4 regions of the Halobacillus sp. BAB-2008 genome follow, and region 4 is predicted to be linked to each of the others. Evidence: riboswitches for the same ligand, from Rfam matches in the RefSeq annotation. Region 4 holds a riboswitch; each other region holds the start of a gene.
What was found. Region 4 has a riboswitch for cobalamin ahead of D479_RS15160 (DUF4430 domain-containing protein). Riboswitches for the same ligand answer to the same signal wherever they lie in the genome.
Positions count from the first base shown of each region.

Region 1 (7,951 bases), on a different contig from region 4:
CAAAAGCAGCACCGCTCCGGCAAGCGCGGAAACCGGTATTAAAATCCGATGGTCCTCGCCAACCAGCTTCCTGGTAATGTGGGGAACCATCAGTCCGATGAATCCGATTGCGCCTGCCACCGCTACCGCAGATCCTGCGAGCAGGATGACGGCGATACTCGCTGTGATTCTAATCCGTTTCATTCCTTGTCCCAGCCCGATTGCCACTTCTTCTCCAAGTTGAAAGATCGACAGGGAGCGTGACAGAAGAAACGCTGCGACAAGACCGATGATCGACCATGGCAGGATCACGCGGACGTCTCCCCAGGATGCTCCGCTGATGGAACCGGACAGCCAGGAGAGTACATCGGATATCTCTTCATTGAAAATAATCAATCCTTTTGTCATGGAAGAGAACAGCAGGTGAACAGCCATACCTACAAGAGCAATCTTGACATTGGTCATCCCCCGGGAAGAAGAAAAGGAAAAGACGACGAAACCCCCGAACAAGGCACCTGCGAAAGCAAAATAAACGAGGTTTGTGCTTCCGATCGACGGAAGGAAAACGATGGAGGCCACAACGACAAGCGATGCTCCGGCGTTTACACCGAACACTTGTGGAGATGCCAGCGGATTTCTCGTAATCGCCTGCATAATGACACCTGCTACAGCCAGGTTCGCTCCGAGCACGACGCTGAGTACCGCTCTCGGAAACCTGAGCGTCTGGAAAACGAGCAGCTCTTTCGTTTCCTCCCCCTGCCACCATTGCTTTATTATCGTTCCGGCATCAATTTTCGTAAGTCCAGTGAATAAACTGAGCGCTACTCCTCCAATCAAAAGGACAAGCAATAGCCCTACCGTCAGGCTGACTCTCTTTCCGGACGGGCGGTCATGGATACCTTCCATCTTCCATTCCTCCAATCTATACAAAGAAAAAAGCCAGACACAACATCTGGCTTTCCTCCCGCTGCCTATTTGTCATACAGGATTTCCGTCGCTTCATCTACAATACGTTCCGCTGACTTTAAGCCTCGATAGCGCGTCCATAAAGCACGATCGACTTCGTAGATTTCTCCGTTCTTCACGGCCGTAATGTTGTTCCATAGCGGGTTCTGCTTCCACTCTTCCAGAAGCGCTTCATCTGCTTCCACCAGGAAGATGACATCCGGGTCCCATTCCACCATCTGTTCCAGGGTGATTTTCACTGTCGGTTCCTTGGCATCTTTGATGGCGTTCGGAATACCGACCTGACTCAAGAGCTGGCCGTCAAAGGATTCCGCCCCGTGCGCACTCAAAGAATCAGAACGGAAGACGCCGAGCATAATTTCCCTGTCTTCGTCCGGATCGACTTCTGATTTATAGCTCTCAATCGTCTTCTTATGCTCCTCGAGACGTTCCTCTGCTTCCTTCTCTTTGCCTACAGCTTTACCGATTGTTGAGAACGATTCCAGATTCTCTTCATATGTAGAGTTCCTGCTCTTTAACACAATCGTCGGTGCAATTTCCTGCAGCTGATCGTATATCGCGGAGTGACGATTCTCATCGGCGATAATCAAGTCCGGCTGCAGCGAAGCGATCACTTCCAAACTTGGCTGCTGTCTAGTTCCGACAGACGTATAGTCGATTTTCTCACCAAGCAAACCTTCCACATCGTCATCGTTCTCATGAGCGATTCCAACCGGTGTCATACCAAGCTCCCATAAGCTGTCGACAAAGGAAAATTCGAGAGCAACTACACGCTCTGGAGTTCCTTCTATCTCCGTCTTTCCCAGCTGATGTTCAATCGTTCTTGTGCCTTCCTTCGAATCTCCTTGATCTTCCTGATTTGCGGATTCAGCGCCGCATCCAGCAAGAACAAAACCGGCGATACAAAAAATAGTAACTAACCAAAACTTCGTTGCTTTCACTTTGACTACCTCCAACTTCCAACATCTATAATGATAATCATTCTTAATTAACTTCGTTAATTGTAGCAGTAATTCCCACCGTTGAAAAGCTTCCTTAGGAAAATTTTTGAACAAAAAAGCGGCCGCTTTCTTAAAAGGCCACTTAGAATAAATCAAAGGAAAGCTGCTCCGAATCCACCGTCTCTCTGTTCCTTACACCCTTTCGAGATCCATGTTTCCTAAGCTGTTTACCAGCCTCGTCTTCAGCTGTTTGCGACTCCTTCACAGCCCATAAGGTATCCCGTGCTTTCTTCGTTGCTGCTTGGATATCGATCATGGGAGCCGGATATTCCAAGGAGGCAAACGAAGGAAGCTTCCATGGCTCGTGAATGAAAGACGCAGGAATGCCGCGAAGCTCCGGAATATAAGTCCGGATAAAAGCCCCGCCCGGGTCGTGGTCGAGTCCCTGTTTGACAGGATTATAGACTCGGATGGTATGGAAACCTGTTGTACCAGCCTGCATCTGCATTTGGCTGTAATGGATTCCCGGTTCATAATCGAGGAACAACCCCGCCAGTGCACGGGCTGGTTTTCGCCAATCCAGTCTTAATGTATGACAGGCAAAGGAAACGACCATCGCCCTGGAACGAAAATTGATCCAGCCAGTCTCATGAAGGGCACGCATGGCGGCATCGATCATCGGGAATCCGGTACTTCCTTGATACCAGCGGCGGAATGCTTCTTCATTCCATTCCTCGTACACTTGATCAAAAGCAGGATTCATCGACTCTTCCGCGATTTCGGGCTCATCCTCCAAACGCTGGATGAAATGGCAGTGCCAGTAAAGACGGGACAAGAAATTCTCCAGCTGCTTTCTTTCTCCCGCATCGCTGCATGCCCTGATCTTCATCCAAGTCTGCTGGACAACGAAGCGGAGGGATATGTTTCCCCAGGCAAGATATGGAGACAGACGACTTCCAGATCGTGCTGATTTCAGTGGTTTCGATATGTGATAAGAATAGGAATGGAAGCGTACCCTTAAAAAGCTGTCCAACGTCCGATGTGCTTCTTCCACTCCTCCCTTCTGTCCTTTATCAAGCGTCGAACCGCCGACATACAGCGAGTCCAATTGGTCCAGATTCAACGTCAACACGGATTCCTTTTCCGGGACGCACGGGATTTTTTCCGGTACAGGAAAGACCGGATGCTTCATGAACTGTTCCCAGCGCTCAGAAAATCCGTCCCTTGAGTTCAAGCCACGGAAGACTCCGAATGGTTGATCTTCTTTCATGGTTAACCCCTTTTGCTTCATCCACGACCTTACTCTCTGATCCCTTGAAAACGTGACCGGTGTTCCATTTTCTTCATGCGCATGAAGAGAAAACGGGCCATATGTCTCGTATATCTCTTCCAGCACTGTTTCCATCTCCCCGACAGCGACGAATAACCGACCGCCTCTCTGCTTTAACTCCTTCTGCAGATCATGGAGGCTCTCTTTCACAAACTGATAATGGCGGGCAGACAGCTCCTGCCCCTGCCAGATGGAAGGTTCTGCAACGTAAAGCGGAAGCACCATGTCTCCCGACTGTACCGCATTATATAATGGTGCATGATCATGGAGACGAAGGTCCCGCTTGAACCAGACGACACGCAACAAAATAACCAGCTCCCGAGTAGTAATACCCTACATTCTACCTTTTTGATAGATTTTTTTCACCCGTTGATACTCGCCCCTCTCTATCCTTTTTCTAGAAAAAATTGTAGAAGAGCGGATTGACACCCTATTTTTCTCATGCTAGTATGCTTGTAATCAATCCAATAGCAATCTCTTATTCAGAGTGGTGGAGGGACTGGCCCTACGAAACCCGGCAACCGATCGATATGATTGTGGTGCTAATTCCAGCAGAGCAGATGCTCTGAAAGATAAGAGAGGTCCGTACAATCAGAACCTCTCATACAAGAGGTTCTTTTTTATTATTCAACTGAATAATCTGTTCCACAGGTGCCGGGGTGTCCCCCGGCTTAAAAGGGAAGACCGGTGAAAATCCGGCACGGTCCCGCCACTGTAATTGGGAGCGGAGCTGCAGCAGCCACTATCATAGTCGATGGGAAGGCGCAGCCCGCCGTGATCATAAGTCAGGAGACCTGCCTCTGGAACCCGCACTAGGTCCTACGAGGAATAGGCAGGTGTTGACAACGGGATTCGTCTACCCTTTTTCGACGTATCCTTCCCATGTCACTCCGTCGTCTCTCTTTGTAGGTAAGAGAGATTTTTTTATTGGATTGAAAAACAACTGCAGGAGGAATGGGAAATGAAACAAGCACGAAGTTCAGCAATTGGGTACCCGCGTATCGGGGAGAAACGGGAATGGAAGAAAGCTCTGGAGCGCTATTGGAAGAAAGATACGACAGAGCAGGAGCTTGTGGAAGAACTGACTGCCCTCCGACACAAGGATTGGAAGAAACAAAAAGAAGCAGGGCTCGATTTGATTCCGGTCGGTGACTTCAGCTATTACGACCACGTTCTGGATACATCCATCATGTTCGGGATCATTCCCGAGCGTTTTCAGGATACGGAACCCACTTCACTGGAAACGTATTTCAACATCGCCCGTGGCACAGAATCAGCGGTAGCCTCCTCCATGACAAAATGGTTTAATACCAACTATCACTATATCGTCCCGGAAATTGAAAAGGATACAAAACCGGTGCTTCTGGAGAACAGGCCGCTCCGCTATTATAAAGAGGCGAAGGAGCAGCTCGGCATTGATGGAAAACCGGTGCTGCTAGGGCCTGTGACCTACTTGAAGCTTGCCAAGGGTTTTGATAAGCAGCCGTTCGAACAAGTGCTGCAGGCACTGGTACCGCTCTACATACAAGTGCTTCAAGAATTGGCCGCAGAAGGAGCAGCTTGGGTTCAAATCGATGAGCCGATTCTTGTTACTGACTTATCGGAAGAAGACCTCCGCTTCGTTCAATCGGTTTATGACACCATTTCTAAAGAAGTGAGCGGCATCAAGCTTTTGCTTCAAACATACTTTGAAGCAGTGGAAGCTTATGATTCCGTCATTCAACTTCCTGTAGATGGCATCGGCCTTGATTTCGTGGATGATAACGGCCAAACCCTGTCCCAGCTCGCTGAACACGGCTTTCCGAACGATAAAGTATTGGCGGCGGGAGTGATTAACGGCCGAAACATCTGGCGAAACGATTGGAAACACACATGGCAGATCACGGATGCTGTCAGAAAGATCGTGCCGGAAGACCGCTTGATTCTCCAGCCTTCCACCAGCCTGCTTCACGTGCCGGTGACGACCGAATCGGAAACGAAGCTGGCATCTGACCTGAAACAGGTCCTTGCCTTCACTGATCAGAAACTGGAAGAAACGGTTCTTCTGACGAAGGGCGTCAATCAAGGAAAAGCAATCATCCTGCCGGAGGTGGAGAAACATTCCCGAAACTGGAGGTCCTTTGCGAATTCCGAAGGCCGCTCGAACGAGAACGTACAGCAGGAAGTAAAACGTTGGAAAGACAAACATCCGTCCCGTGCCTCCGAATTTTCCAATCGAAAGAAGGTACAGGAGGAAAAGTTCGCTCTGCCTCTGCTCCCGACAACGACGATCGGCAGCCTGCCCCAGACGACAGAAATCAGAAAGGCCCGCGCCAACTTCCGAAAAGGTGCATGGAGCGAAGAAACATACGATGCATTCGTAAAGGAAAGGACGGCCGAATGGATCGCCAACCAGGAAGAGGTCGGCCTCGACGTCCTTGTTCACGGCGAATTCGAGCGGAATGACATGGTAGAATATTTCGGTGAGAAGCTGAACGGTTTCGCTTTTACGGAATACGCCTGGGTGCAGTCCTACGGCTCCCGCTGTGTGAAGCCTCCCATTATATTCGGAGATGTATCTCTACCAGCTCCTATGACGGTGAAAGAGAGCGCTTATGCACAGTCATTGACCAACAAACCGGTCAAAGGGATGCTGACTGGGCCGATTACCATCCTGAATTGGTCATTCGTGCGGGAGGATATCCCTTTTGCAGAGGTTACGGAACAAATTGCTCTTGCTCTCCAAAAGGAAATCCGTGCTTTAGAAGACGCAGGCATTGGAATGATTCAAGTAGACGAGCCGGCACTACGTGAAGGGCTGCCGCTGAAATCCAATAAACAAGCGACGTACCTTGATCAATCTGTCCGCGCCTTTTTACTTGCGACCGCTGCAGCGGCAGATGAAACGCAAATCCATACGCACATGTGTTATTCGGAATTCGGCAGAATCATTGCCACGATTGACAAACTGGATGCGGACGTCATTTCCATTGAAACTGCCCGCAGCCATGGGGAACTGATTGAAGCTTTCGAAACGTTCGCATACGATAAAGGTATCGGACTCGGCGTTTACGACATTCACAGCCCGCGGATTCCAAGTGTGGAAGAAATGGAACAAAGCATCCGTCGTGCTCTGAAAGTGCTCGATCCACGCCAGTTCTGGATCAATCCCGACTGCGGATTAAAGACACGCGGGATCAAGGAAACACTTGCTTCCCTTCATCACATGCAGCAAGCTGCTCAAAACATACGCGAGCAGCAAAAGACAACCATTCACCAATAATATAGAAGAAACCAAACGGCACACCTTCCATCGGTGTGCCGTTTGGTTATGCCTCAAGTGTCCCTTTCGTCAGCTGCTGCTTAAGGGACGCTGCTTTCTTCTTGATTTCTTTTTTCTTCTCTTCCTCCCGCTTCTGCCATTGACTGTAGATCAATTTCATTCTTGGATTATCCTGCAGCTTATCGGCATGCCTGTCCAGGAAGTCCCAATACATCGCGTTGAACGGACAGGCATCATCTTCTGTTTGATGCTTGACGTTAAACTCGCAATGCTTACAGTAATTACTCATTTTCTTAATGTAAGACCCTGAAGAGACATACGGCTTCGTCGACAGCAATCCTCCATCAGCATAAAGAGCCATGCCGAGCACATTCGGAAGGACAACCCAGTCATAGGCATCGACATACATTTCATTGAACCAATCCGATACCGCCTGCGGAGAGATACCGAACAAATTGGAGAAATTCCCGATGATCATCAACCGTTGGATATGATGGCCGTAACCTACATCGATCACAGGACGGATCGCTTGTTCCATGCATTTCATTTTCGGCTTTCCTGTATAAAAAATGCCGGTAGTTCAGCCTCGTGACCGAGTTCGTTTACAGAAGCGTAGCCGGGCATTTTCTTTACGTACACAGCACGCATATATTCCCGCCATCCTAGTATCTGTCGGATGAAGCCCTCCACGGCGTTCAGCGGTGCTTCCCCTGCAGCATAGGCAGCTTCTGCCTTTTCAATTACTTCCTCAGGATTCAGAAACCCTATATTAATAGAAGAAGAAAGCAGTGAATGGGACATGAACGGATCATCCACCAGCATGGCATCCTGATACGTTCCGAATGTCGGGAGCCGCTCATCGATGAATTGATTCAGCTTCTTCAACGCCTCCTTACGCGTCATCGGCCATGGAAATGCATCGAGATTCCCGGGGTTATCACCAAAATCCCGTTCCACTTCCTTTATCACCTGTTTCGTGATGTCATCCGGACGAAAGGTCCTTGGTTTTACAAAATCCGTATCTTCATCTGCAGGCTTCCGATTATCCTGGTCAAACGACCACCTGCCGCCGACAGGATTCCCATCTTCCATCAATATGTCTCTTTCTTTTCTTAACCTTCTATAGAAAGCGTCCTGCTTCCACGGCCCTTCCCCTTTCAGCCGGTCGACTGCTTCCTCTTCTGAGAGCAGGAACAGCGGCTTCTCGGAATGGTAATGAACCGCTACCTCGCCGTTTAGATTGTTTTCCCATTTCTTCAGCGCCCGCTTCATCCTGTGATCGGTTACGGTTGTTACGTGTACTTCATCCGGGTGGTAGCGCTCCTGGTGGCTTTCCCAAGCTTCCGTAAAAGATTCCGCTTTGCGGTAATCGACGGTGAAGCCTTTTTCCTCCAACTCTTCTGCGAAGTGGCGCATGCCGGAGAAGATCAGGACGAGCTTCTGTTTGTGGTAGGACTGCCAAAGGGAACGCGA
Region 1 is NZ_ANPF01000013.1:83,602-91,552, forward strand. Features, by position in the region: partial or broken gene D479_RS04110 (iron ABC transporter permease) at 1-885, opposite strand, end outside; gene D479_RS04115 (Fe(3+) dicitrate ABC transporter substrate-binding protein) at 951-1,886, opposite strand; gene D479_RS04120 (deoxyribodipyrimidine photo-lyase) at 2,029-3,522, opposite strand; SAM riboswitch class I at 3,692-3,795, shown strand; cobalamin riboswitch at 3,849-4,033, shown strand; gene metE (5-methyltetrahydropteroyltriglutamate--homocysteine S-methyltransferase) at 4,178-6,478, shown strand; gene D479_RS21000 (hypothetical protein) at 6,525-7,025, opposite strand; gene D479_RS04130 (cryptochrome/photolyase family protein) at 7,022-7,951, opposite strand, start outside.
Region 1: another riboswitch for cobalamin. It lies ahead of metE (5-methyltetrahydropteroyltriglutamate--homocysteine S-methyltransferase); the one in region 4 lies ahead of D479_RS15160 (DUF4430 domain-containing protein).

Region 2 (7,951 bases), on a different contig from region 4:
GCCGGCAGTATCCCTGTAATTAATTTAAGCAGGGTCGTCTTTCCGCTTCCATTCGGACCAAGCAATGTAAAGAACCGGCCGGTTTCAATCGACAAATCAATATCATGGACAATCCGTTTGCCTTGATATCCTCCTGATACACCTTTCATCATTATCATGATTCGTTCCTCCTGAATCGCTCTCTGATCATAAGTAAAGCAAAGATCGGTGCGCCGATCAGGGCGGTGATGACACCAATCGGCAATTCTTCCGGTGCCACAATCGTCCGTGCAAATAAATCGGCGAGAATCAGGTAACCACCGCCGGCAAGCGTGGATAACGGCAGGACATGGCGGTGGTTGGGCCCAACAAGCATTCGGATGAAATGAGGGATGACCAGTCCGACGAATCCTATTTGTCCGGATACGGCGACGGCAGCCCCTGTCAACAGCGATGCGCCGACGATGACCATCACTTTCCCTCGATTCACGTGCACTCCCAAGTGTTCGGCAGACTCCTCACCAAGCGCCATCGCATTTAATTCGCGCGTTTTGAACAGGAGAAGCAGGACCCCAACGACGAAAAACGGAAGAAGCAATTGGACATGACTCCATCCCCGCATCCCGACATTCCCCATCAGCCAATAAAGAATCTGCCGCATATCTTCTCTTGAACTCAAGGCAATGATTAAGGAAATGACCGCACTGATGAAAGAACTAACGATAATACCAGCCAGAATGATCGTCTCGATCGCAAGCGTTCGATTGGCCAGGTGGGTCACCCCGAAGACGATAAGCATCGTGATGAATCCGGAGATAATCGCTACAACCGGCAGCGTGAATTCGCCTAGAAACGAAATCGTAATTTGGAAATACAGCACGCATACAGCACCGAGGGCGGAACCGGACGAAACGCCGATTGTGTACGGATCAGCCAGCGGGTTCCTCAACAATCCTTGGAAAGCAGCACCTGCAATGGAAAGGGAAGCACCTACGAGAAGCGCCAGCAGTACCCGTGGAAACCGTATTTCCCAAATGATCAGTTCGGTGGATTTCTCGACTGTCTCTTCCCGCAAAGTAATCCCGAGCGTTTTATTAAGCAGAAGATCGAGGACAACCGGGATCGGGAAATCGACACTGCTGTTTAAAACGCCAAGAAGGGTCGCACCAAGTACGAACCCTCCCAACAAGATGTACATCCACCCGATCTTATTCAGTAAATACTTCTGGATAAATGAGCTTTCCAAGCGTCTCTACTCCATCGATCAAACGCGGTCCCGGACGCGTCACCGTATCGTTATTCACATCGAAGACCTGTTCCTGCTTCACGGCAGGAACTTCCGCCCATCCCGCTCGGTCAAGCACCTGCTCCTCAGGATTATCGACATAGTAGCCGTAAGTGGTGATGATGACATCAGGATTCTTCTGGACGGCTTCCTCTTCCGTCATCTTCACCCAACCTTCCTGGTCGGCAGCCGTATTTTCGGCATGGATCGCCTCCAGCATCTCATTCATGAAGGTTCCTGTACCGGTTGTATAAATATCAGGACTAGGAGCGACCTCCACCCAAACCCGTTTCTTTTCCTCGACAGCTTCTGCCTTCTCTTTGATCTTCTCCAAGCTGGACTGCATGTCGCCTACAAGCTCATCCGCTTCTTCGGATGCCCCTTCCACATCACCAAGCAGTTCGATATGGTCATATACAGCATCAAAAGACTCCGCACTGTCGACAACAACAACGTCGATACCGGATTCTTCGAATTTATCTAGAATATCGCGATTATTCTCCTGGTGGAAATCTGTCACCAGCGCAAGATCCGGATCTAAAGATAAAATCTTCTCCACATCCATTTCCTGAGCTCCAATTTTTTCTATATCATTTGCTTCCTCCGGATAATTGCTGTATGTATCGACACCAATCAACTTATCGCCCTGACCGAGCGCAAATGTAATTTCTGTGTTGCTGGGTATTAACGATACGATCGTCTCCGGCTCCTCTTGGATCGTAACTTCCTCTCCGCTTCCGTCTGTGACCGTGACCGGGAAGTCGGCAGAATTTCCCTGCTGATCGGTCGTTTCCTCCGCACCAGCATCTGCGCCCTGCTCCGTTTCATTGGAATCGTCACTGCACCCGACAGCAAACATCAGAAGCATACCGATAACAAACGGCATGAACCAGTGTGTTCTTTTCATGTATCATTCCCCTCCCTATTTTTGCTCACAAAAAAACGCCATTCTCTAAGAAAAAGGCGGTCGTCGAAGGAGGCGGAATGATACACGCTGATAAATAAACGCACACATCACGCTCGTTCGAAGCAGACCTTTAACCCGAAAGTCTCTTCTCGAACACGTCAGGCAGGTCTCCTGGCTCCGTTTCATCGTCAAGCTGCCCTTCCCGTACAAACAGTGGCACGCAGCTTTCCTCAACGTTACAGTGGCGGGACCGCATCGGATTTACACCGATTTCCCTTTTCACCTACAGCATGTAGGACCTGATCGCGGAATATTCGAATTTTTGTGATGATTCTATTATAGAATCCCGTCGGAAAAAAGTAAATCTTGTCATATCCTTCATAGGGGCCCTGCTTCTGCTCCTATCTACGCTGGTACTGCTCCATTATGTCTTCCAGTCTATCTACGTCTAAAAAACCTGTGACGTGCGCTGCTAAACGATCATAAGCTTCCAACCGGAGTTGTTCATACAACACGTGCGCTTCCGCCTCCTGCAATCCTTTTCGTTTCCTAAGCTGGTTGAGAAACAGGTGGCGGAACTTGTCGTTATGGAACACACCGTGAAAATACGTCCCATATGCTCCATCGCTTACGGAACCATCAAGGAAGGAATCGACATCCCCCGTCCTCTCTGTCTGTCCCATATGGACTTCATAGCCTTGAATATCCAGCTCTTCTCCCGAGAAATGAACCTTCATGCTTGAGCGAACCGTCCTTTTCTCTGTAAGCATTGTCGTCTTTAGTGGAAAAATCCCGATCCCTTCCACTTCGATGGCTTCAGATTCTACTTTTTGAGGATCATGGATCTTCTCCCCCATCATTTGATAGCCGCCGCAAATCCCGAAGATGATGGTTCCTTGAAGGTGAAGCCTTCTGACAGCGCGGTCCAACCCCAGCTCCTTCATGAACTGACAGTCTTCCAGCGTATTTTTCGTTCCGGGAAGAATGATCAAATCGGGTTTTCCCAATTCTTCCGGCTTCTGAACAAGCCGTACGTGGCAGTCCGTTTCAAACCGAAACGGATCGATGTCTGTAAAATTAGAAATGCGCGGAAGATGAATGACAGCGATATCCAAATCCTTGGCATCGTCGGGGAAACGGCTGTATTGATGGAGACTCAAGGAATCTTCCGCATCCATCGCAGCATCTTCCAGGAACGGAACGACACCCAGAACCGGGATACCTGCATACGCTTCAAACCAATCCAAACCGGGCTGAAGCAGAGACACATCTCCGCGGAATTTATTGATGATTACACCGCACACTCTCTTTCTATCAATCGGATCAAGCAGCTGCAGGGTTCCGACAAGGCTTGCAAATACGCCTCCTCTGTCGATATCCCCTACAAGGATGACTGGAGCATCCGCCATTCTTGCGATACTCATATTGACAAGTTCACGGTCGTTTAAATTCACTTCTGCCGGGCTTCCGGCACCTTCGATTACGATTCTGTCAAAACGACCGGCTAAAGATTGATAAGCTTCTCGTATTACCTGTTTGGCAGTCTCGTAATATTCCTTCCGGTACTCGGATGCTTTCATATTCCGGAGCGGCTTCCCATGGACGACAATTTGGGATTCATCATCCTTCGTCGGCTTGATCAATACAGGGTTCATCATCGTCTCTGCCTCGACACCGGCAGCTTCCGCCTGCACCCCCTGCGCGCGTCCGATTTCTCTGCCATCTATAGTGATATAGGAGTTGAGCGCCATATTCTGCGACTTGAACGGGGCGACAGCATATCCTTTTCGTGCAAAAATCCTGCACAAAGCCGTAACCATCATACTTTTCCCCGCATCTGAGTGTGTGCCCTGGATCATAATTGGTACGGCCTTCATGAATTGCGAACCTCCCTGCATTTATTCAGGAAAGCATCCACAACGGATGGGTTCGATGCAAAGTGTATATGCGTGTACCCGGCGACAATATTCTTATGAATGACTCCTTCTGTCCCTTCTCCGAATGTTCCTTTAACGAAGTAGGCCGGCGTATGCTCCTCATCCGGGCGATATACAGAATAGTGGAACTCGTGACCTCTTGCGGTTTCCCCTTCAGGAAGAAGAAAATTCCCGGGTCCTCCATGGATTTCCCTGTATCCGACAGCAGCCAGCTTTTCCTGCATATGCATGTCCCCGGAAATAGCCCCAACCATGGGATGTCCGTTGATGGCCTTTGTTAAAAACATGAATCCTCCACATTCCGCTAGGACAGGAAGCCCTTCTTCGACGCGAGCCAGGAACGCTTTTCTCATGTCTTTCTGTTCCGAGAGTCGTTCGGCATAAAGTTCAGGAAAGCCGCCGCCCAGATAAACGCCGTCCGCCACTTTAGGAATTTTCTCTCCAGCTAACGGAGAAAAACGAAGCACTTCTACACCGCGCGCCTCCAAAAGTTCGAGATTTTCCGGGTAATAGAAGTTGAACGCCTTATCCTCCGCAATCGCTATCTTAAGAGAAGAAGAAGCCTGCTGTTGAAATAACGGCGAAGGGGGAACCTCCATCCAAGGCTTATTCTCACTTATCTGCAGCAGTCGCTCCATATCTACGGTTTCCATGACGGCTCTTCCCATCTTGTTAAAAAGGTCATCCAGCTCTCCCCTTTCAATGGCTGGGATCAACCCAAGGTGTCGTTCCGGCATCTCTAAATCTTCCATTCGAGGCAGATACCCGCACACCGGGATGCCACACGCCTGCTCTACCGCTTCTTTGATAATCCAATAGTGCCCTTCGCTTCCGACTTTACTTGCAATGACACCGGCAATGTCCGTCGTGTCATCAAATAACTGGTATCCTTTCACGATGGCTGCGGCGCTTCTTGCCATCTTACTGCAGTCAACGACAAGAATGATAGGTGCATCAATTTTCTGACTGATTTCCGCGGTCGACCCTTGATTGGATGTCGCGTACTTACCGTCGTACAGTCCCATGACTCCTTCGACAATCGAGATATCTGCCGTGTCACTTCCTTTTTGAAACACTTCCGCCAACACGTCATCCGGAAGCATCCAACTATCCAGGTTCCGCGCCGGCCGCCCCGTTACCGCTTTATGAAGACTGGGATCGATATAATCCGGTCCGCACTTGAATCCCTGTACGTTCCATCCCTGCTGCTTCCATGCCGCCATTAACCCGAGTGTAATCGTCGTTTTACCGGCACCGCTGGCTGCGCCGGCTATCACCAAGCGTTTTCTCATCAATATTCAATGCCGCGCACCGCCGGCACTCCTTCATCGTAGTAATGCTTCTCGACGTGCACATTGGAAACAAGATCGGCCAGCTCCTTAATTTCCTCCTTGGCACTTCTCCCTGTAAGGACAAGATGAACGTGCTCCGGTTTATGGCGGATCAGCTCCTGCACTTCCTCCAATGGCAGTACATCATCGACCGGGAATGTGTCGATCGCCAGGGCATTGTTTATTTCATCAAGGACGACCACGTCATACTCGCCGGACATGACGGTTTGTTTCGCTTCCGCCCACCCGGACTTCAACGCTTCCCTATGTACATCCGGAGTTTTCAGCCAGGTGAACCCCTCTCCGAGCTGCACCATTTCCACACCCAGCTTCTCAAGCGCCTTCATTTCTCCATAGCTCCGTTTCTTCGATTTGATGAATTGGAGGATTTTTACGTTCATTCCCTGCCCGACCGCTCTCACCGTCAGTCCGACGGCAGCTGTTGTCTTTCCTTTTCCATCTCCGGTGTAAACCAGAGTCAATCCTTTCCGTTTTGCTCTTGCCATGTCATTCACTCCTTTTTATTTTTTCTGAATAATCACACAGAATCTCTATGATCATAGCAAAGGAACGACATTAAAAAAAGCAGGCGCCCTTTTCTTTCACACGAAAATGATGGACAGAGCGGGATTCAAGGCTGAACAATTTTTTTCAACAAAAAAGCAGGCCGCCGGCCTGCTTTTTATTTCTGCTCAGTCATGGAACTTCCTTTTAACGTAACGAAGCATTTCTTCCTTCCCGCCAGTGGCTTCATCTTCCTCCCATAATGTGCCTGAAAAGATAAAGCCAAGCTTCTCCAACAAGCGGGTCGATGGTTCATTCTGAGGATGTACTTTGGCTTCCACCTGCTCCATCCCCCAGCGATGAAACGCATGATCTACAAGAGTGGAAACTACTTCTGTACCATAGCCCTGCCGCCAGTAAGCCTTGGCGATCTCATACCCGATTTCTACTGTTCCGGCACTATCGTTCACCGCATTATAACCACAGGACCCGATGATACGTCCTGCTTTTTTAGTCTCGAGGGAATAACGAATGGCTTCTCCCTTTTCAGCCAGTGCATTCATAAGAGCGATCATACGGATGGCTTGATCCCGGCTGGAGAATGGTTCGATATTCATAAATTCCGCAACCTCCGGATCGGACCATACAGCGAATAGGTACGGCGCATCTGCTTCTTTACATGGACGCAGATGTAATCGTTCGGTGTACCATTCTTCTATCAATCTCTTTCTCTCCCTTCGCTTCTGTTCTACTCCTTTAGAAACGTCGGTTCTCTGCGCATCGTTTCCCCCTTCCCTAACTCTTGTTCTACGTTCGTATTAGAAATCGGCTTCAGATCCGGACGCTTGAAACACGTCCCAATGTCCATTCATCATGGAGGTGTAAACCCGTTTCACGATATAATCTTCGTCTCCGGTCGTAATCTCGAACGTGTCCGATCCTAAGTAGTTAATAGAATCAATGTCTTCTGATTGAAACTGATCGCTTTCTTCCAAGTAATCCGCCAGAACCCCTTCTTCATTCCATTCATAGTAAAGATTGTAAGGCCCGAAAACATTACATCCGGCGAATACCAATAAAGCAGCGAAAACAGTCAGAATCACTATACGCTTTCTCATAGTCACTCTCCTCTATTCTCTTATCGATAGATTCCGAGTTTCATCATATATCCTAGAATTAAATTTGTAAATATTACCCAATACGATCAACCTGTTTCCGCACCGCCTATGTGATTTACTACGCGTCTTCTCACATAAATAACCAACAAGAATGCAACAACCATCTCCGCCATCGGCAAAGACAGCCAAACGCCGGCTGGCCCGAGGAACAGCGGCAGAATCCATAAGAACAGAAGCAGAAGTACAAAGCTTCTGAGCAGAATGATGATGGTGGAAGAGCGGATCTGTCCGATCGATTGAAAATAGGTCATATAAACAAAGTTGAAGCCAAGGAATAAATAAGCATTAAAGAACAATCGAATTCCGTCTACGGCGAGCGAGCGGACGTGTTGAGACTCAAGACCGAACAACGATACGAGAAGCGGCGCTGCGAGAAGTCCGACAACAAGCAGTACGACGCCCATTACTAAAGCAGTAACCTCCCCAATCTTCACACTCTCCCGAATCCGGCCTCTCTCTTTAGCGCCGTGATAATAACTGATCATCGGTTGAAGCGCCGATTCGATTCCGAAGAACGACAGGAACATGAAGCCGTGCAAATAATTGATAACGGAGAAAGCGGCGACTCCATCCGTTCCGAGCATGCTTACGATTGCCAGGTTATACGCTGCAACAAAGACAAGCGCCCCCGCCTCTGCAAGGAAGCTTGGAAATCCGATCGAGAAAATCGCACCCAGACCAGACCAGCTCCACTGGAAAGCAAAAGGTCGGAGTTTTGTTTCTCTGCGAAAGAAATGGATGAGTAAAACAAAAATACCGAGAACACTCGCAAGAATGGTGGCCAAGGCAGCACCAAACACGCCCAGACCCAATATGAAAATCATATAATA
Region 2 is NZ_ANPF01000013.1:29,498-37,448, forward strand. Features, by position in the region: gene D479_RS03860 (adenosylcobinamide amidohydrolase) at 1-158, opposite strand, end outside; gene D479_RS03865 (iron ABC transporter permease) at 155-1,225, opposite strand; gene D479_RS03870 (ABC transporter substrate-binding protein) at 1,188-2,171, opposite strand; cobalamin riboswitch at 2,315-2,489, opposite strand; gene D479_RS03875 (cobyric acid synthase) at 2,573-4,048, opposite strand; gene D479_RS03880 (cobyrinate a,c-diamide synthase) at 4,045-5,406, opposite strand; gene D479_RS03885 (cob(I)yrinic acid a,c-diamide adenosyltransferase) at 5,400-5,945, opposite strand; gene D479_RS03890 (GNAT family N-acetyltransferase) at 6,132-6,665, opposite strand; gene D479_RS03895 (hypothetical protein) at 6,762-7,061, opposite strand; gene D479_RS03900 (MATE family efflux transporter) at 7,148-7,951, opposite strand, start outside.
Region 2: another riboswitch for cobalamin. It lies ahead of D479_RS03870 (ABC transporter substrate-binding protein); the one in region 4 lies ahead of D479_RS15160 (DUF4430 domain-containing protein).

Region 3 (7,951 bases), on a different contig from region 4:
AGCAGAGACGGATGAACAATCTTTTCCGTTCACCAGCTTCGACTTAGAGGTCCACTATCCGGAGAACAATACATTTGATGTGGATTATGAAAAGGAGAAAGATGGAATGGAAGCGAGTTATCAAGATGACATGGACGACCAAAACCTTCAGTCCGACGAGGCATTGGCACAAATGACACCTCTGTTCCAGGAGCTGACGTTCGACAAGGACACCGCAGACGATGAGGTCATCAAGCAAGTGAAGGAAGCCTTCAACCTGCCGGATGATTATGAGTCCTTCGAGCTCGACGTCGATTTCCCGGATGGTACGGAGAAAGAATACAGGGATCAGACAAAATAAAGGAAGAACACCTCCGGCAGGATGATCGGAGGTGTTCCTTTTTTATGAAATTATCCCCTCCTAAACTCCTGCCATTCATTGTAAAATAAAAGGAGTACATCCATTACATAATGGAAGCAGGAGGTCGTTCGACTATGTCGGAAGCAAACGCTGTCCAATTTTCAAAGCAGCCACAAACAAGGAAATCCCTCGCGGAGGACCTTAGAAATCTAGGAGTGGAGGAAGGCATGACGGTGCTTGTTCACAGCTCGATGAGTTCGCTGGGCTGGGTGTGTGGAGGACCTGTCACCGTCATCCATGCTCTGCAGGATGTTCTGACACCGACAGGGACCTTGGTCATGCCTGCCCATAGTGCCAACATGTCGGATCCAGCCGGATGGGGGAATCCACCCATCCCTGAATCGTGGTGGGAAACGGTGCGCGCAGAAATGCCCGCCTTTGATCCGGTCATCACTCCTAGTTACTTCATGGGACAGATCGCGGAGGCGTTCCGTTCTTTTCCTGATGTCAAGCGGAGCAACCATCCGGTCTCTTCCTTCGCAGTCTGGGGGAAATACAGCGAAGAAATCACGAAGGACCATTCGCTTGATTTCGGACTTGGGGACCAGTCTCCACTCGCCCGGATTTATGACCGGGACGGGTATGTCCTTTTACTTGGTACGGACTATGAGAGCAATACGTCCATGCATCTCGGGGAATATCGTTCCAAGTGTCTGAAAGAATGTACGAATGGAAGTCCGGTTTATGAAGATGGAAAGAGAGTATGGCGGACTTACAAAGATTTAGAGTATGAGGAAGAACGTTTCCCAACAATCGGAGAAGCATTCGAAAAGGTGCACCAGGTGAAGAAAGCACCGGTCGGAGAGGCAGAAGCCCGTCTGCTTCCCCAGCCCGCAGTGGTGGACTTCACAGAAGCATACCTCCTCCACGCACACCAATAAAAAAAGAGCTTGCGGGATTCAGCCCGCAAGCTCTTTCTCTTGTCTTATTCTTTTTTATCTGAGGAAGCTTTCTGCTCAATCATTTCTGTTTCGTCTAAATAGCGAAGCAGGTCGCCGTAGACGACAGAGTCAGATAGAGCAAGCTCTTCTTCCGCTTGTTTAAATCCGGAAGTACAAGCATCTTCCCCTTCTACCGGTTCGCCGGTCTCCCTGTCATAGCAGTTGCCATTGACACCGACGTACTTTTCATTTGCGAAGTTACCATCACGGTCGATCATCAATTCCTGACGATCTTCACTGAAGAGATCCTGTCCGAATTGAACGGGATTGTCATCTTCCACACCGAGCAGATTCATGATTGTCGGACGCAGGTCGATTTGACCACCGACTGTATCATATTCTTTCGGCTCAATGCCTTCTCCGATGATGAGAAGCGGTACGCGTTGAAGCTGGAACTGTTCGTATTCATTGATATCTTTATCCAAATACTCACCCATGGCTTTCTTATGGTTCTCAGAAATACCGAAGTGGTCCCCATAGATGACCAACACCGTGTCATCGGCCAGATCAGATTTCTTGAATTTCTCTACAAACTGTTTCAATGCTTCATCCTGATAACGAATCGTCTGGAAGTAGTTATTCAGCGTCTTACTGGATGTTTGTCCAGGCTCGATCATCTGTTTATCTTCCGGAAGCGTAAACGGATGGTGGTTCGTCAGTGTAATCATCTTATTATAGAAAGGCTGATCGATCTGTTCCATCTTATCCAGGGATTCATCAAAGAAGTACTCATCGAGAAGACCCCAGTTATAGGATTTATCCTCAGTTACATCAAAATCCTTCTTGGAATAGAAACGATCATATCCGAGTGAATCATACATCGTATCACGGTTCCAGAAGCTGGCATCGTTCGCATGCATAACAGAAGACGTGTACCCTTCTTTGCCTAGCACTTCCGGCGTTGCCTCATATTCATTCCCCGCATGCGTAAAGAATGCAGATCCACGGTTCAATCCATACAAGGAGTTATCCAACAGAAACTCGGAATCGGATGTACGCCCCTGCTTCACCTGGTGATAGAAGTTACTGAAATAAGCCCCTTCTTCTTTCAGGTCGTTCAAGTATGGCGTCAGCTCCTGTCCGTTCACCGTATTATCGACAACAAAGGTCTGCGTACTTTCCAAGGAAAGAGCAATAACGTTCTTCCCTTCTGCAATTCCCTTCATTTCTTCACTAGGCTCCGTCTTTTTCTCATTTAGATAATTCAAGACAGGCGCAAGTTCATTACTGTCAGCGAAAGAACGCTTCGCCTCTGTCTGTCCCTGTAGAACAAGGTCATACGCGTGGAAGTTCAGGACACCAAGGTACTTAACAAGCATGTTCCGGTCGAATGCCCGCTGCAGCAATTCCGTACGCTCAGTCTGTGCCCAGCCGAGGTTCACGACAAACAAAGGAACAGCGATCATCGCAAGGATCAAACCTTCCTTTCGTTTCGGCATGAAACTCTGCAAACGATTTTTTCTTAAGAAGAACAATAGAAATGCAGCGACGAAGACATCAAGGAACAGGAAAATGTCTGTGGCTGACATGATATCGGTGATACTTCCGCCAAGACCGGCAAGGTTTGCCGCCTGACCTAACATCGGAATCGTTAAAAAGTCGTTGTATTCTCTATAAAATAGGACGTTTACATACAATAGTAAGGACCCGAATATATACATCCCCAGCATTCCCTTACGGCCGCCAAGAAGAATACCGACACCGAATAGTAGGAAAATACTGCTCAGTGGGTTGAACGCAAGAATAGCCGCTTCATTGGCATTTTCAATATTCAACGTGAAGACACTGCCCTGAACGTAATACATCTTCGCCCAGAAAATTGCAATGACAGCAGCATAAATCATGAATTTCTTCTTGAATTCGGGGTTTTCCATCTTTGTTTTAAATTTAGAAAACATGATACAACCTCCGTAAATAGTGATCTAATTTATTTATGTTTCATCAATAGCTGATACCAATTAAAATTAAGCATGCGTAGGAGAACAAGATTGATAATACCACATTTACAATAAAAAAACGCAACAATAATGGAACTGTTATATGTTCTTAATACTATTACACCACTATTACACAACAGTTACCGTAAGATGATAAAAAACTCCAGAAAGCGACAGGCGCTTCCTGGAGTTCAGGGGGACTCTTTTTAAACTATATTCTTTACCAGCTCCACAAATGCATCCGCTTTGATTCGTTTCTTGCCGCCACCCTGGACAAAATGCGGTTTTCCTCCGCCTTTTCCCTCGATATGCGGCAACACTTGTTTCGCCACGTCATTCATATTTCTGTCCAGTCCGCTGCCACAGGCAAGTACAAACTGGAGGGCATCTTCCTGTTCACTGACGAGCAGGACACAGGCATCCGTCGTTTCGTTCAACACAGCCTGCCCTAAAGCCTGGAGCTGCTTAATAGAACGGTCCTGATATACTGCAGAGAGAAACTGTTTCTGCTCTCCTTGTTCCACAAGCTCCTTCGCTTCATAGCCGATCAGCTTACTCTCCAAATCCAAGATGTACTTATCCTTCTCTTTGCTTTTTTCATTCAGCTCAACGATTTCCTCCGGCAGCGCCTCCTCGGGACGGGCAACGAGCTGCTTCAACTCCGTCAACAGCCGGTGTTTCTTTCCGAACTGTCCAAGCAGGCGTTCTCCGCAGACAAATTCCAGGCGCACCTGACCCTTATTCTTAGTCCAGCCCAGAAGCTTAACAGCCCTTACTTCCCCGGTCGCCTGCGGATGTGTTCCGCCGCAGCCATTATAATCAACGCCCGGAATCATGACGAGACGGACATTTTCCGTGACGGCGAGTTTCTTACGCAAAGGATGCTTCCCCGCCTCTTCCGCCGTCATCCATGCTGTTTCCACCTTAATATTTTTCAGGATCAAGCGGTTGACCTCTGCTTCCGCTTCTGCAAGCGTTTCTTCCAGAAGCTCAGAAGTATCCAAATCGATCGTCACCGTTTCCTCACCCAGATGGAAGCTGGTCGTCTGCCACTGAAAACGATCTTCCATGACTGCAGAAAGGATATGCTGCCCGCAATGCTGCTGCATATGGTCAAAGCGTCTGGCCCAGTCAATTTCCCCATGGACGGTACCTCCGACGACCATCGGCTCCTCCAAATAATGACGGATATCGCCGTCCACTTCTTCCACACCTGAAACCGGTGCTCCGTTCAAAGCTCCTCGATCACTCGGCTGACCGCCGCCGGTTGGATAAAAGGCTGTTTCTTCAAGTATGACGAAAAATCCGTTATCATCCTGCCCGGTACGGGCAATGGTTGTATCAAATGCTGTCAAATAAGCATCTTCATAATATAATTTCCGTGTCATATACTTTCCTCCTATGTATATCCTACGGGAATCGTAGCATTTTTTCACATGGTGCCGCCACATATTTCCCGGGAAATCGACGAAACAATAAAGAAGACTCCGCTGTTTCCAGCAGAGCCTTCGAGAGTCTTCCTGATAATTATAAAGATCCTACAGCATCGCGGACGGTCGTATTTCCCCCGACCACTTGGAATTCCTTACCGATTGTCGCCTCATTTTCCAATGTCGCAAGAATGACGCTCGCCACGTCTTCACGGGAAATTTCCCCGCGTTCGACTTTCTCTGCCGCTTCCACTTCACCCGTACCCGCATCGTTCGTCAACATTCCCGGGTGGATGATCGTGTAATCCAGATCCGTTCGTCGCAGCCAGTCATCTGCATAGTGCTTCGCAATGACATAAGGAGCGAAAGAAGCCGGTGCTTCCTGAATCGCTTCCCGCGTCGTATCGAAAGAACTGATCATGACGTAGCGCTTCACACCTGCCTGCTTCGATGCTTCGATCGTCTTCACCGCACCGTCAAGGTCGATCATTACTGTTTTATCAGGGCCGGTATTCGGACCGGATCCCGCTGTAAATACGACAGCGTCCACTCCTTTAAACGCTTTTGCAATGGTTTCCGTGTCGTCTTCCAAGTCAATAAGGACCGTTTCGGCTCCTAAATCTTTGAAGTAGGACGCCTGCTCCTCTTTGCGGATCATAGCGACGGCTTCTACTTTTTCGCTGTCCTGGATTTTCTCAACCAGATGTTTACCGACTTGACCATTTGCACCTACTACAAGAACTTTCACTCTCACTCATCCTTTCTATGGAAAACATACATGGTATAGTTTGTTCACCTGTAAGATATGTAACCTTTTTTTATAAAAAGCAAACATCCCAGCTGTTCCTACCACGGGGAAGAAAGGAAAATATTGTTTATTTCTGGATTGTTTGATATATTGAACTGTGACAACTGAATACGTTTTGATTCGGGTGCAGGCGCACAAATGCTGCCTGCTTAAAAGGGAAACCGGTGAAAAGCCGGTGCTGTCCCGCAACTGTAATTGGGAGCGAACTGAAGGACCACTGTCCCCGCCATCAGGTGGGAATGGGAAGGGTTCAGGGAGCGATGATCATAAGCCAGGAGACCTGCCCGTTTCAGCGAGCATCATGTACCTACGAGGATAGGGGGTGTGAAGTGCCGTTTCAGGAGAAGGATGGATACGCATGGCTGCGGATCTTATTTGCTTTTCCTAGGAAGAACGCAGCTTGACAACTTCTTGGGGAAGTTGTTTTTTTATTGGCTTTATTTCCGAATGAAATAGAGGTGTCTCTATGAATGATCCGATAGACAGCTATATCGACCTTTTTAAAGCATCTATTATGAATCAGTTCTACGCCTCTCTTCCAAGTACACTGGAGGAGACGTTCGAACAATGGCAGAAGGAATGCCGTGACTCGGAGGAACGAATTCGTTTAGAAAAAGCATACGCCCTTGTCCGCGAAGAACTTTTCGGTAAGCATTCGCTGTCCTGATCTTATTTTTGTAAGCGGTTACTATAAGGAGGATGTCTATGCCTGATCAAATGATCTATCGACCTGGTCTTGATGGTGTGATTGCTGCTGAGACGCAGCTTTCCTACCTGGATACAGAGAAAGAGGAAATTGTCATCCGCGGCTATGAACTGATTGAGCTTGCCGGCTGTAAGACCTATACAGACTTGATTCATCTTCTGCTTCACGGCAGTCTCCCTGCAGGTGCAGAACGATCAAATATCGAAGCTAATTTAATAAAGGAATATTCCCTGCCGCAAGGTTTTTTTACGCTTTTCGAAAAGCTTCCGTCCTCTACACACCCGATGGATGCGCTGCGCACAGGTGTTTCCGCCCTTGCCGGTCACGATGAAAGGCTGGAAGACCGCTCACCGGAGGTCATGCGTACGACAGCGCTGCGTTTATTGGCTAAAATTCCGAACATCGTCGCTAACAGTTACCACATCCTGCAGCAGGAACCGGTCATCGAGCCCACGGAGGAACTCTCTTACAGCGCGAATTTCTTATACATGATCACCGGTACGATACCATCGGAGCAGGAGGTGAAGTTCTTCGACCTTTCCCTGTTGCTCTACAGCGAGCACGAAATGCCGAACTCGACCTTCACCGCCCGGGTCATCGCATCGACGAATGCCGACCTGTATGGTGCCTTGACCGGTGCCGTCGCCTCCTTAAAAGGGAATCTTCACGGCGGTGCGAATGAAGCGGTCATGCATATGCTGCTTGAAGGCAAGACGACCGACGGATTCCGTCACCTGCTCTATGAAAAGCTCCAGAAGAAAGAAAAGGTGATGGGATTCGGTCATCGAGTGTATAGGAATCGCATGGACCCACGGGCTTCCCTCATGAAAGAAGCTCTTCGGGAACTCGCAAAAGAAAAAAAACGTGAAGACCTGTTTGACATGTGCGAAGCAGGAGAAGCCGTCATGAAAGAAGAAAAAAATCTATATCCGAATCTGGATTACTACGCTGCTCCTGTCTATTACCTTCTTTCTGTTCCAATCGCTTTGTACACGCCGATCTTCTTTGCTGCAAGAACCCTCGGCCTCTGTGCCCATGTCACAGAACAATACGCCAACAACAAGTTGTTCCGTCCCCGTGTCCTTTATTCCGGCCCGCGGGATCTGCATCCATAAAGGAAGAAAGCCGGGCTGCCTGCCCGGCTGTATGGTACATATTCTTTGTAAAGGTGGAGATGAAATGGAAGAAGTGAAAATGAATACCCTCAAGGAAACCGATCCATTATTGGAGGAAATCGCTGCTTATGCGGTTCACGAAGAAGTTACCAGCGAGGAAGCGTTGCAGACAGCCCAGTACGTCCTGATGGATTCGCTTGGCTGCGGGTTTCTCGCCCTTCGATACCCGGAATGCACGAAACACCTCGGTCCCATCGTTCCTGGTACTATCGTTCCTGACGGCTCGCGTGTCCCGGGGACTTCCTATGAATTGGATCCTGTTCATGCCGCCTTCAATATCAGCTGTATGATTCGTTGGCTCGACTACAATGACACGTGGCTCGCTGCCGAGTGGGGGCATCCCTCCGACAACCTGGGAGGAATCCTGGCCATCGCCGACTATATCAGCAGGAGGCGACTGGCCGCAGGGGAAGCTCCGCTCCACATGAAGGACGTGCTCGTGAACATGGTGAAGGCCCACGAAATTCAAGGTGTCCTTGCACTTGAGAACAGCCTGAACAGAGAAGGTTTGGACCACGTCCTTTACGTAAAAGTCGCAACAGCCGCCGTTGTTA
Region 3 is NZ_ANPF01000018.1:21,943-29,893, reverse strand. Features, by position in the region: gene D479_RS05170 (YusW family protein) at 1-340, shown strand, start outside; gene D479_RS05165 (AAC(3) family N-acetyltransferase) at 475-1,281, shown strand; gene D479_RS05160 (LTA synthase family protein) at 1,326-3,239, opposite strand; gene D479_RS05155 (DHHA1 domain-containing protein) at 3,485-4,666, opposite strand; gene D479_RS05150 (SDR family oxidoreductase) at 4,806-5,456, opposite strand; cobalamin riboswitch at 5,622-5,819, shown strand; gene D479_RS05145 (hypothetical protein) at 5,983-6,183, shown strand; gene mmgD (citrate synthase) at 6,222-7,337, shown strand; gene D479_RS05135 (bifunctional 2-methylcitrate dehydratase/aconitate hydratase) at 7,402-7,951, shown strand, end outside.
Region 3: another riboswitch for cobalamin. It lies ahead of D479_RS05145 (hypothetical protein); the one in region 4 lies ahead of D479_RS15160 (DUF4430 domain-containing protein).

Region 4 (7,951 bases):
GAACGGACGGTAAAGACTTTCACGCCGGCAGCCAGTGACGTGCAGCCAGCTCAACATTTCCTTAAGTTTATAGTGCTTATACTCCAGGCGTTGACGTAATATCCGCTTCAACTCGAGGTGAAAGGAAGACGGTACATCGCTGATTCTTTGATTGTTCATCCACCCGTTTTCCTCTAAGTGATACTTTATGAAATTCCATTGTGATTCCGAGAGCTGATAGGCTTCCATCATCAAAGTATCCTCCACAGAAACAGGACGATTCGATGAATGGAGGACACGCTCAATATCCGCTTCTGTCGGGAGCTCACCTTGTATAAGCAGCTGTGGAAGGTGGTGATCACGAGGAGTATGCAGGACAAGACTTACAGAAGCTTCCCCGTCACGGCCGGCCCGACCGATTTCCTGTATGAACGATTCCAGTTGGGAAGGGAGGTGAAAGTGAATGACAAGGCGGATGTTTCCTTTATCCACCCCCATGCCGAATGCACTTGTACAGCATATTACATCCAGCTGATCATTCATGAACTGCTGCTGAACAAGCATCCGGTCCGTTTGATCCATACCACCGTGATAGAAAGCCACCCGCTTGTCAACCCTCTGCCTAAGCTCAACGGAAACTCTTTCCGCCCATTGCCGGCTCGAAAAATAGATCATGGTTGGAGCATGATTACTATTTAATAGACCTACGATCCTGTCCACCTTATCATCCGGTTTCTCATAGGACTCCACTGCCAGACTTATATTCTGTTTATCCATAGGAAAGATTCGTTTTTTCATGTTTGGAAGATTCAGCTTATCCATAATATCCTGCTGTACCTCCGGGGTTGCCGTTGCACTGAGGGCGAGAACGGGTGGATTTCCGATCTCCTCGATCGTCCGGTGCAGTTTCATATAATCGGTCCGAAACTCATGGCCCCATTGAGAAATACAATGAGCTTCGTCAATGACGAACAACGTCACATTCGTGCTGTCCAACCGCTCTTTAAGCCGTTCATTCTGCAACATTTCCGGCGAGATATATACGAGTGAAAAGTCAGAAAGGCGTTCCAATGTTCTTATTTTTTCCTGACGATCCATGAAACTGTTCAGGGCTGTCACATCTTTATAACCGGCTGCCTTCAACTGTTTAACCTGGTCAATCATAAGGGAAATAAGCGGAGAAACAACGATCGCTGTTCCACCTAGCAGCTTGGCAGGGAGTTGATAGCACAAAGACTTACCTGTACCCGTCGGGAGAATCCCAAGAACATTTTCGCCGGCAAGAATATCCCTGATCACTTCTTCCTGCCCCTCCCGGAACTGCCGGAAACCGAAGTAATGTTCCAAAGCTTTAGTCAAATCCAGTGTCGTCATAAAAGCTTCCTTTCTTTATAAAAATGCTGGGCCACTGCCAGAGCAAGCCGCAATTGAAAGTAGTCGTACCTTCCGTCTAACGCTTCCTTTATGCGCTTAAGCCGTTTTGTATCCAAACGTTGTGCGACCATGATAATCTCCTCTACCTCTGCTTTTCTCATGAATGGCTCAAAACGGAAGGAAGAATCCACCAATGCCGCTTCCACGACATGATCCTGGATGGTGCTCTTCTTCAAACGCCGCAAAGAGACGATGTCGTCCAAACTGTATCCCTGCTCTAAATAATGGTACGTCCGTTTTGCTGATTCTGTCACCAAACTTGTGCCGCCGAGCCCTGTTTTACAGGAGGAAAGGATGGGAAAGCTTTCTTCGCTCACCTGATAGAGACGATAGTACATATGCTCAAGACAAATCCTTACGTCCATTTCCGTAATCTTGAACTCCCTGGCAAGCTGTTCCACTGTCAGTCCAATCACTCCACCGCCTGTCATGCGGTATGTGAATATACCAGCTTCCAGACTATGGCAGGTATTCAGTATCACCTGCAGTTCATCGAAGAGGTCATGAGTTGTCCTGGTGAGCTTCCCCTTTTGACCTGCATACATACGCTTCACCCACTGTTGTACCTCAGGATCGTCCACCATCGGCACAAAGGATGAAATAGAAGCGTTTATATTCGTCCACGTCTGTATCAATAAATTCAGTCGCTGACGGAATACATGGATAATGGTGTGTTTTGCCATCCCATCAAATGCAGTAAGAGCAGGGCCGGCATACTCTTCCAACGCTTTCTTCCCATGCACTGTCAAAGCGGGATAAGCATCGTTTTCCATCCGGATACAGCCGCGACGCTCCAGATTCCCTATTTCATTATCCAGCGACTCTCTTTCTAAATCTGTATATACGGCAAAATAATTGTCCAGACGATACCCTTTCGCATCCTGCATCGTTTGGGAAGATCGCTTCCCGGTCAGCAGGTGAAAAATCCCGGAAACCGTCCGCTCGCCTCTAAGTTTCTCTATACATGTCAACAGTAAGTATTGAAACACGACTTCCCCTCCTTCCTGTATCCGGTCAGGTGCTTCCTATTGAAAAGTATATAAGCTGGATTTACAATGAATGGTGTACTTATGTAAATCTGTCTATTTAATAATCGTTTGGACAAAGGAGGATTTCACGGTGGCTAAGTTCACTATTGTGGACCAGGATACGTGCATCGCATGCGGGGCATGCGGCGCAGCTGCACCTGACATATATGATTATGATGATGAGGGAATTGCTTATGCAGTACTCGATGATAACAAAGGATCGTTCGAGGTCCCGGAACTGTATGAAGAAGATATGGAAGACGCTTTCGAAGGGTGTCCGACAGATTCAATAAAAATTGCCGACACACCCTTTGACGGAGACCCTTTGAAACACGAATAGTTTGCAGCCCCTCCCGATATCGGCAGGGGCTTTTTTTTACAGTTAAGTCCAACGGTCGAGAGTCATTTCTGCTTCTGTACGATCCACACTGGTGAAACGTCTTCCTGTATTATAGTCACTAATCCGGTAATGGCCGCTTACAGCGTGCTGCTCCATGACAACACTGCCTTTCTCCTCCAAAGGCTTCCAGTACCATTCCTCTTGGCGAGAAGCTTCCCACTCGTACCGTTGATGGGCAATAGTCAATGCCGTTTCCAGCGGGGAATCACCGCAGGCTGCTTTTAACACACTACTTCCCGGAAACAGTGCGATGACGGCCACTACGGTCGTCCATCCCGCTAAAATACGCCCTTTTTCAATCTGCACGAGCGTTTTTTTCGAGACACCGATGATCACCGCCATTTGATCTTGTGTGTAGCCCTGTTCCACACGTATCAGTTTTATCTTATCGGAGATGATTGCTATCAACTGTTCTTTGTCCATTCCCATCTTCCCCTTTTTGATATTTCCATTTTAACATGATTCATCGCTGTCCACTATCTGCAGGGCTTTGACTATTGACCATCAATTCGGAGCGAGAAGATTAATAACCTCAGGAGTAGGTATAGGGTGACGAAAATCGTAGGCACCTTTCTCTCGTTCCAGGCCGCTGAACTTCACTTCCCGATAACCGGCCGAAAATGCCGTTGCAAGCAAAGCATCCACCATTTCCCTTCTTTCCCTTTCATCCTTGAAGGCATGGTGATCTACATCAAGATACAAACGCTCTTTATCTTCCTTAACGACGGACAAACGAACATGATCTGGAATTGGAGACTCAAGCTGTGGAAAAGGAGCATTCTTTCCCATCTCTGTAAGGAGATCCGAAAAGTCTGCATCATCATCTGCTTGTACGGGAGTGAGCAGCGATTTTGTGGAAGCATCATAGTGATAAATAAGAAAATAATACGTTTCTTCTGAAACTACAGGCAGTTTATCGGTCATACCATAATTACCGATGGCAACCTGTTTCCCGTCAGAAGTCTTCACGTCAACGGAATCTGAGGCATATCCGGATAATTCCCACCTCACACTTTCCACGACAGACCTAGCCCATGAACTCCCACTGACTTGATAGTTCTCAGGAAATACCGCTCTCGCTTTCCCAATCTCTTCATCTATCTCGTAATCCACTTCAGGAACGGTACGCGGAGAAAGTCCGAAAGTGTCTGGGTCCACTCTCGTTTCTTCGGAAGCGAGTGTGATTGGAATGACGAACTCTCCATTCCTGTCCGGGAAGGCCTGCACCCTCATCCCGGATTTGCGGGTATCTGCAACCAGTGACAGTGTATGTGTCGGCATATCCAATCCAGCTCCTTCCAAAACGGGTGGTAATGGGACAAATTCCCCTTCCCTCGTGTCTGTTTGCTGCGCCCCTTGTTCAGGAAGGGGCTGCAGGATTTCCTGAACAAACGGGAGAGAGACTGCAAGGAGAGAGAGAACGGTAAGAATAGATAATAGAGGAACAATCCGGTGCCGCTTCTTCCTCACACCACGATTTATCCTTCTTTCAACAGCGCGGTACACCTCCCCCTGCTCCCTTTTGTCTTCCAAAGAAGGTAACTGAGAAAGCCACTGCTTCACATCCTGGTCTGATATTTTTTTCTTACTCAATGTCTCCTCCTCCTTCCCTCGCTTTTTCTATATGGGTTCTCAAGGCTTTCATACCACGATGCTGCGTCGTTTTCACTTTGCTTTCACTGAAAGAAAGAGCCTCTGCTGTTTCCTGAATGGACATTCCCTGCAAATAGCGGAGTATGAGCACACTCCTCTGATTAAAAGAACACTTATCCAAAGCTCTGTACATTTCCTTCACCTCTTCGTTCATTACAGCCACTTCCTCAGGCAGAGGGAGACCATCGCGTAAGCTCTCCTTATTCTTCGTCCAATCAAATGTTTCTATAATACGATCCCTTTTTCTCTTCTGCTTCCGAAAATAGTCGATGGCCACGTGACGGGCAATGGAAAGCAGCCACGTCTTTTCTGAGCTTTGCTTTCGAAAGGAATGATAGGATTTTATGACACGTATGTACACTTCCTGCACGAGATCTTCTGCAACAGCACGGTCCTTGACCATATAGATAAGAAATTGAAATAAATCCCGGTGATGTTGCTTATACAGTTCATCAAAGAACGATTTCAAAACAGTACCCCCTGAATCACCTATGTATATAGTCGTAACAAATAGGAGATCGTTACACTACCTATACTAATACGAAAAAAAAAGAAAAAGCTACCCTGTTCTAGGGCAGCTTTCCTGCTGGGTCCAATCTATGGTTTGTTAATGGGTAACGTCTGAACAACCGTCCTAATACAGGAGCCATAACAATCAGAAAAACAGTGTTTGAAACCGCATGATTGATGTCCATAGGAATCCCTGCCAGATAATAGGCCCAGAAGGGCTGTCCTGCGACATGCATCGTGAGAGACAGGACAAAGCCATAGAAGATACCACTCAAAAAACCATATACAGATAACAACCATACCGGAAGCTTAGGAAGAATCTTACCTAAGATACCTGCTCCGACACCGATTAAACCCCAGGCTGTTATCTGCCATACGGTCCACATACCCATGCCGAGGAGGAGGTTGGAAGTCAGTGTCGTTACGAAAGCAACCAGTACACCTCCAACTGGACCCAGCCAAAATCCGGCGATGATAATAATCGCCGTTACAGGCTGGACATTAGGAATATTGGCAAGAGCCATTCGGCCCGCAACAGCTAATGCTGACAGCATGGCAATCAACGTCAGTTTATATGTGTTCATAGTTGGTCATTCCCACGCATGATAATCGAAGGTAACCTGATCTCCATCTTTCAATTCATAATCTTCTGCGCCGACTTGACCTTCTTCTCCATTGACGGTGTACATCCATGCTTTCTTTTCATCGCCTCCAACACCTTCAATGGAGTTGATGAATCCTCCGGACTGTTCCACTTTGAAATTGTCCTCCATCACCTCCATCAGATTCGCACCTTCTTCGGCAGTAATTGATTCAGAAGCAATTTCTTCGGCACCATTATCTTGTGAAAGCTCCACCTCTACGGTAATTTCCTGTTCCTGCTGTTCGGTCGTTTCTGCACTCTTTTCTTCATCTTCCTGCGCGCCGCATCCTGCCAAAACACCGACGGCAAGGAAGGCCGCCATCATCAGGCGATACCATTTCTGTAACATTTTTTTCTCCCCTTCTGTCTTTTTGAGGGTTTTGAGTAGCCACAAATAAGAGCCTGCCCCTGTTGGGACAAGCTCTAAGACGAACCAATAGAAGCGGGACTGGCCGCCATTCACCGATCGGTTGCCTCAAATACTCAATCCTCGAAGTATTGAAACGCGAGATCAGGCAGGTCTACTGACTCGTGCGTCATCCTTCCAAGGCTCCTTCCCGTTATCCACAGTGGATCCACCTTTTCGTCGGCACTCACAGTTGCGAGGACAGTTCCGGTTTCCTTACCGGATTCCCATTTTAAGTCTTTCAGACACCTGAATTCTCATTTTATACAGTTCCTTTTTAAGCGTACACGAAACCGTCACAATTGGCAATAAGGGGATTACCCATGAATGAAAGGGATGCGGAAGGTAAAGGTCGTCCCTTCCCCAAGCCTGCTGTGGACGCTGATCTCCCCGTCGTGCCCCTCGACGATGTTCTTTGCAATGGCGAGACCGAGACCGGTTCCTTTCTTATAATCCTTCGTTTTTCGCTTCCTGGATTTGTCCGCCTTATAGAAGCGTTCAAATACAAATGGCAGGTCTTCTTCAGCAATGCCCATACCGCTGTCGTTTACCGAAGCGACCCAGTCATTCCCGTCTGGAACGACCGTCACATTTACTTCTCCGCCTTCTTCTGTGTGGCGGATGGCATTATCAATCAAGTTCGTGAACACTTGTTCAATACGATCCGGATCAAAGGTAAGCCTGCCGAGTTCAGGAGCAAGATCAAGCGTAAGGTTCACCTGTTTATCACCTGCCAGACCACTGAACTTCCGGATAATCTTCTGCATATACGGTCCCATTTCGATCGTATCATGAGCGAGCTGAATATGCCCCGCTTCCATACGGGCCAAATCCAGCAGCTCGTTGACCAATCTGCCGATCCTGAGGGATTCATCATGAATGATCTGAGCCAGCTCGTTTTTGTCTTCTTTAGTTTCTGCAATATCATCCACAATTGCCTCGCTGTATCCCTGAAGCATAGAAATTGGAGTGCGTAGTTCGTGCGAAACATTGGCTATAAAATCTTTACGAAGCTTATTTAGTCTCCGTTCTTCCGTCATATCACGCAGAACCGCGACGGCGCCACGAACCTTTTCCCTGTCATAGAGAGGGGTCATAATGATCACCCATGAGCGACCTTGTACGGATACTTCCACCATGGATTCATGTTCCTCTGTTATAACACTTTGAAAGAGCTCTTTTAAAGGCTCCGGCAGACGAAGCTCCTCTTCCTTATCCCGGGACGGATCCCGTTCGAAATCAGCGGCTTTCAAATACTGCTGGGCTGGAGGGTTCGTTATGAGCACATCTCCTTGACGATTGATGGTTATGACACCGTCCGCCATGGAACGCAGGATCCCTGAGAGTTGTTCTTTCTCTTGATTCAAAGCATTAATATGAAATTTCAACTCTCTTCCCATCCGATTAAAAGCCATGGCAAGCTCGCCGATTTCATCATGCGTTCGGATTGGGATTTTCGTATGAAACTCTCCCTTAGCGAGTTCCATAGCTCCCTTTCTCATTTTAATAAGTGGAGCTGTTATTCTCGTAGACAGGAAAAAGGCAAAAATTGTAGTTAAAATAATCGCGATCCCTGCTCCAAGAAATATGATTTTCGTCGTTTGCTCCGAGGTCTCTTCTACGGTGTCGAGCGATTGATAGACAAAGACCGCTCCAGAGCTATTCTCAAGAGGTGTTCCAACTACCATCACACCGGAGGCATGCTCCTGCATATCTGCAATCTTTTTGACGTCTTTACCGTTTTCCATAACGGCCCGAAGTTCAGGGTCCTTCCGAAACCACGCATCATCAAGCTGCGGCATCGCTTCGGATTCACTTTCAGCGAAAAGACTGTCGCCGGGTCCCCAGACAATGACTGCGCTGCTCGCTGGATCTTTAACTAAAATAGTCGATGAAAG
Region 4 is NZ_ANPF01000069.1:72,442-80,392, forward strand. Features, by position in the region: gene D479_RS15125 (RecQ family ATP-dependent DNA helicase) at 1-1,353, opposite strand, end outside; gene D479_RS15130 (helix-turn-helix domain-containing protein) at 1,350-2,402, opposite strand; gene D479_RS15135 (ferredoxin) at 2,533-2,781, shown strand; gene D479_RS15140 (helix-turn-helix domain-containing protein) at 2,824-3,264, opposite strand; gene D479_RS15145 (hypothetical protein) at 3,346-4,434, opposite strand; gene sigX (RNA polymerase sigma factor SigX) at 4,427-4,963, opposite strand; gene D479_RS15155 (ECF transporter S component) at 5,064-5,588, opposite strand; gene D479_RS15160 (DUF4430 domain-containing protein) at 5,595-5,996, opposite strand; cobalamin riboswitch at 6,144-6,321, opposite strand; gene D479_RS15165 (ATP-binding protein) at 6,371-7,951, opposite strand, start outside.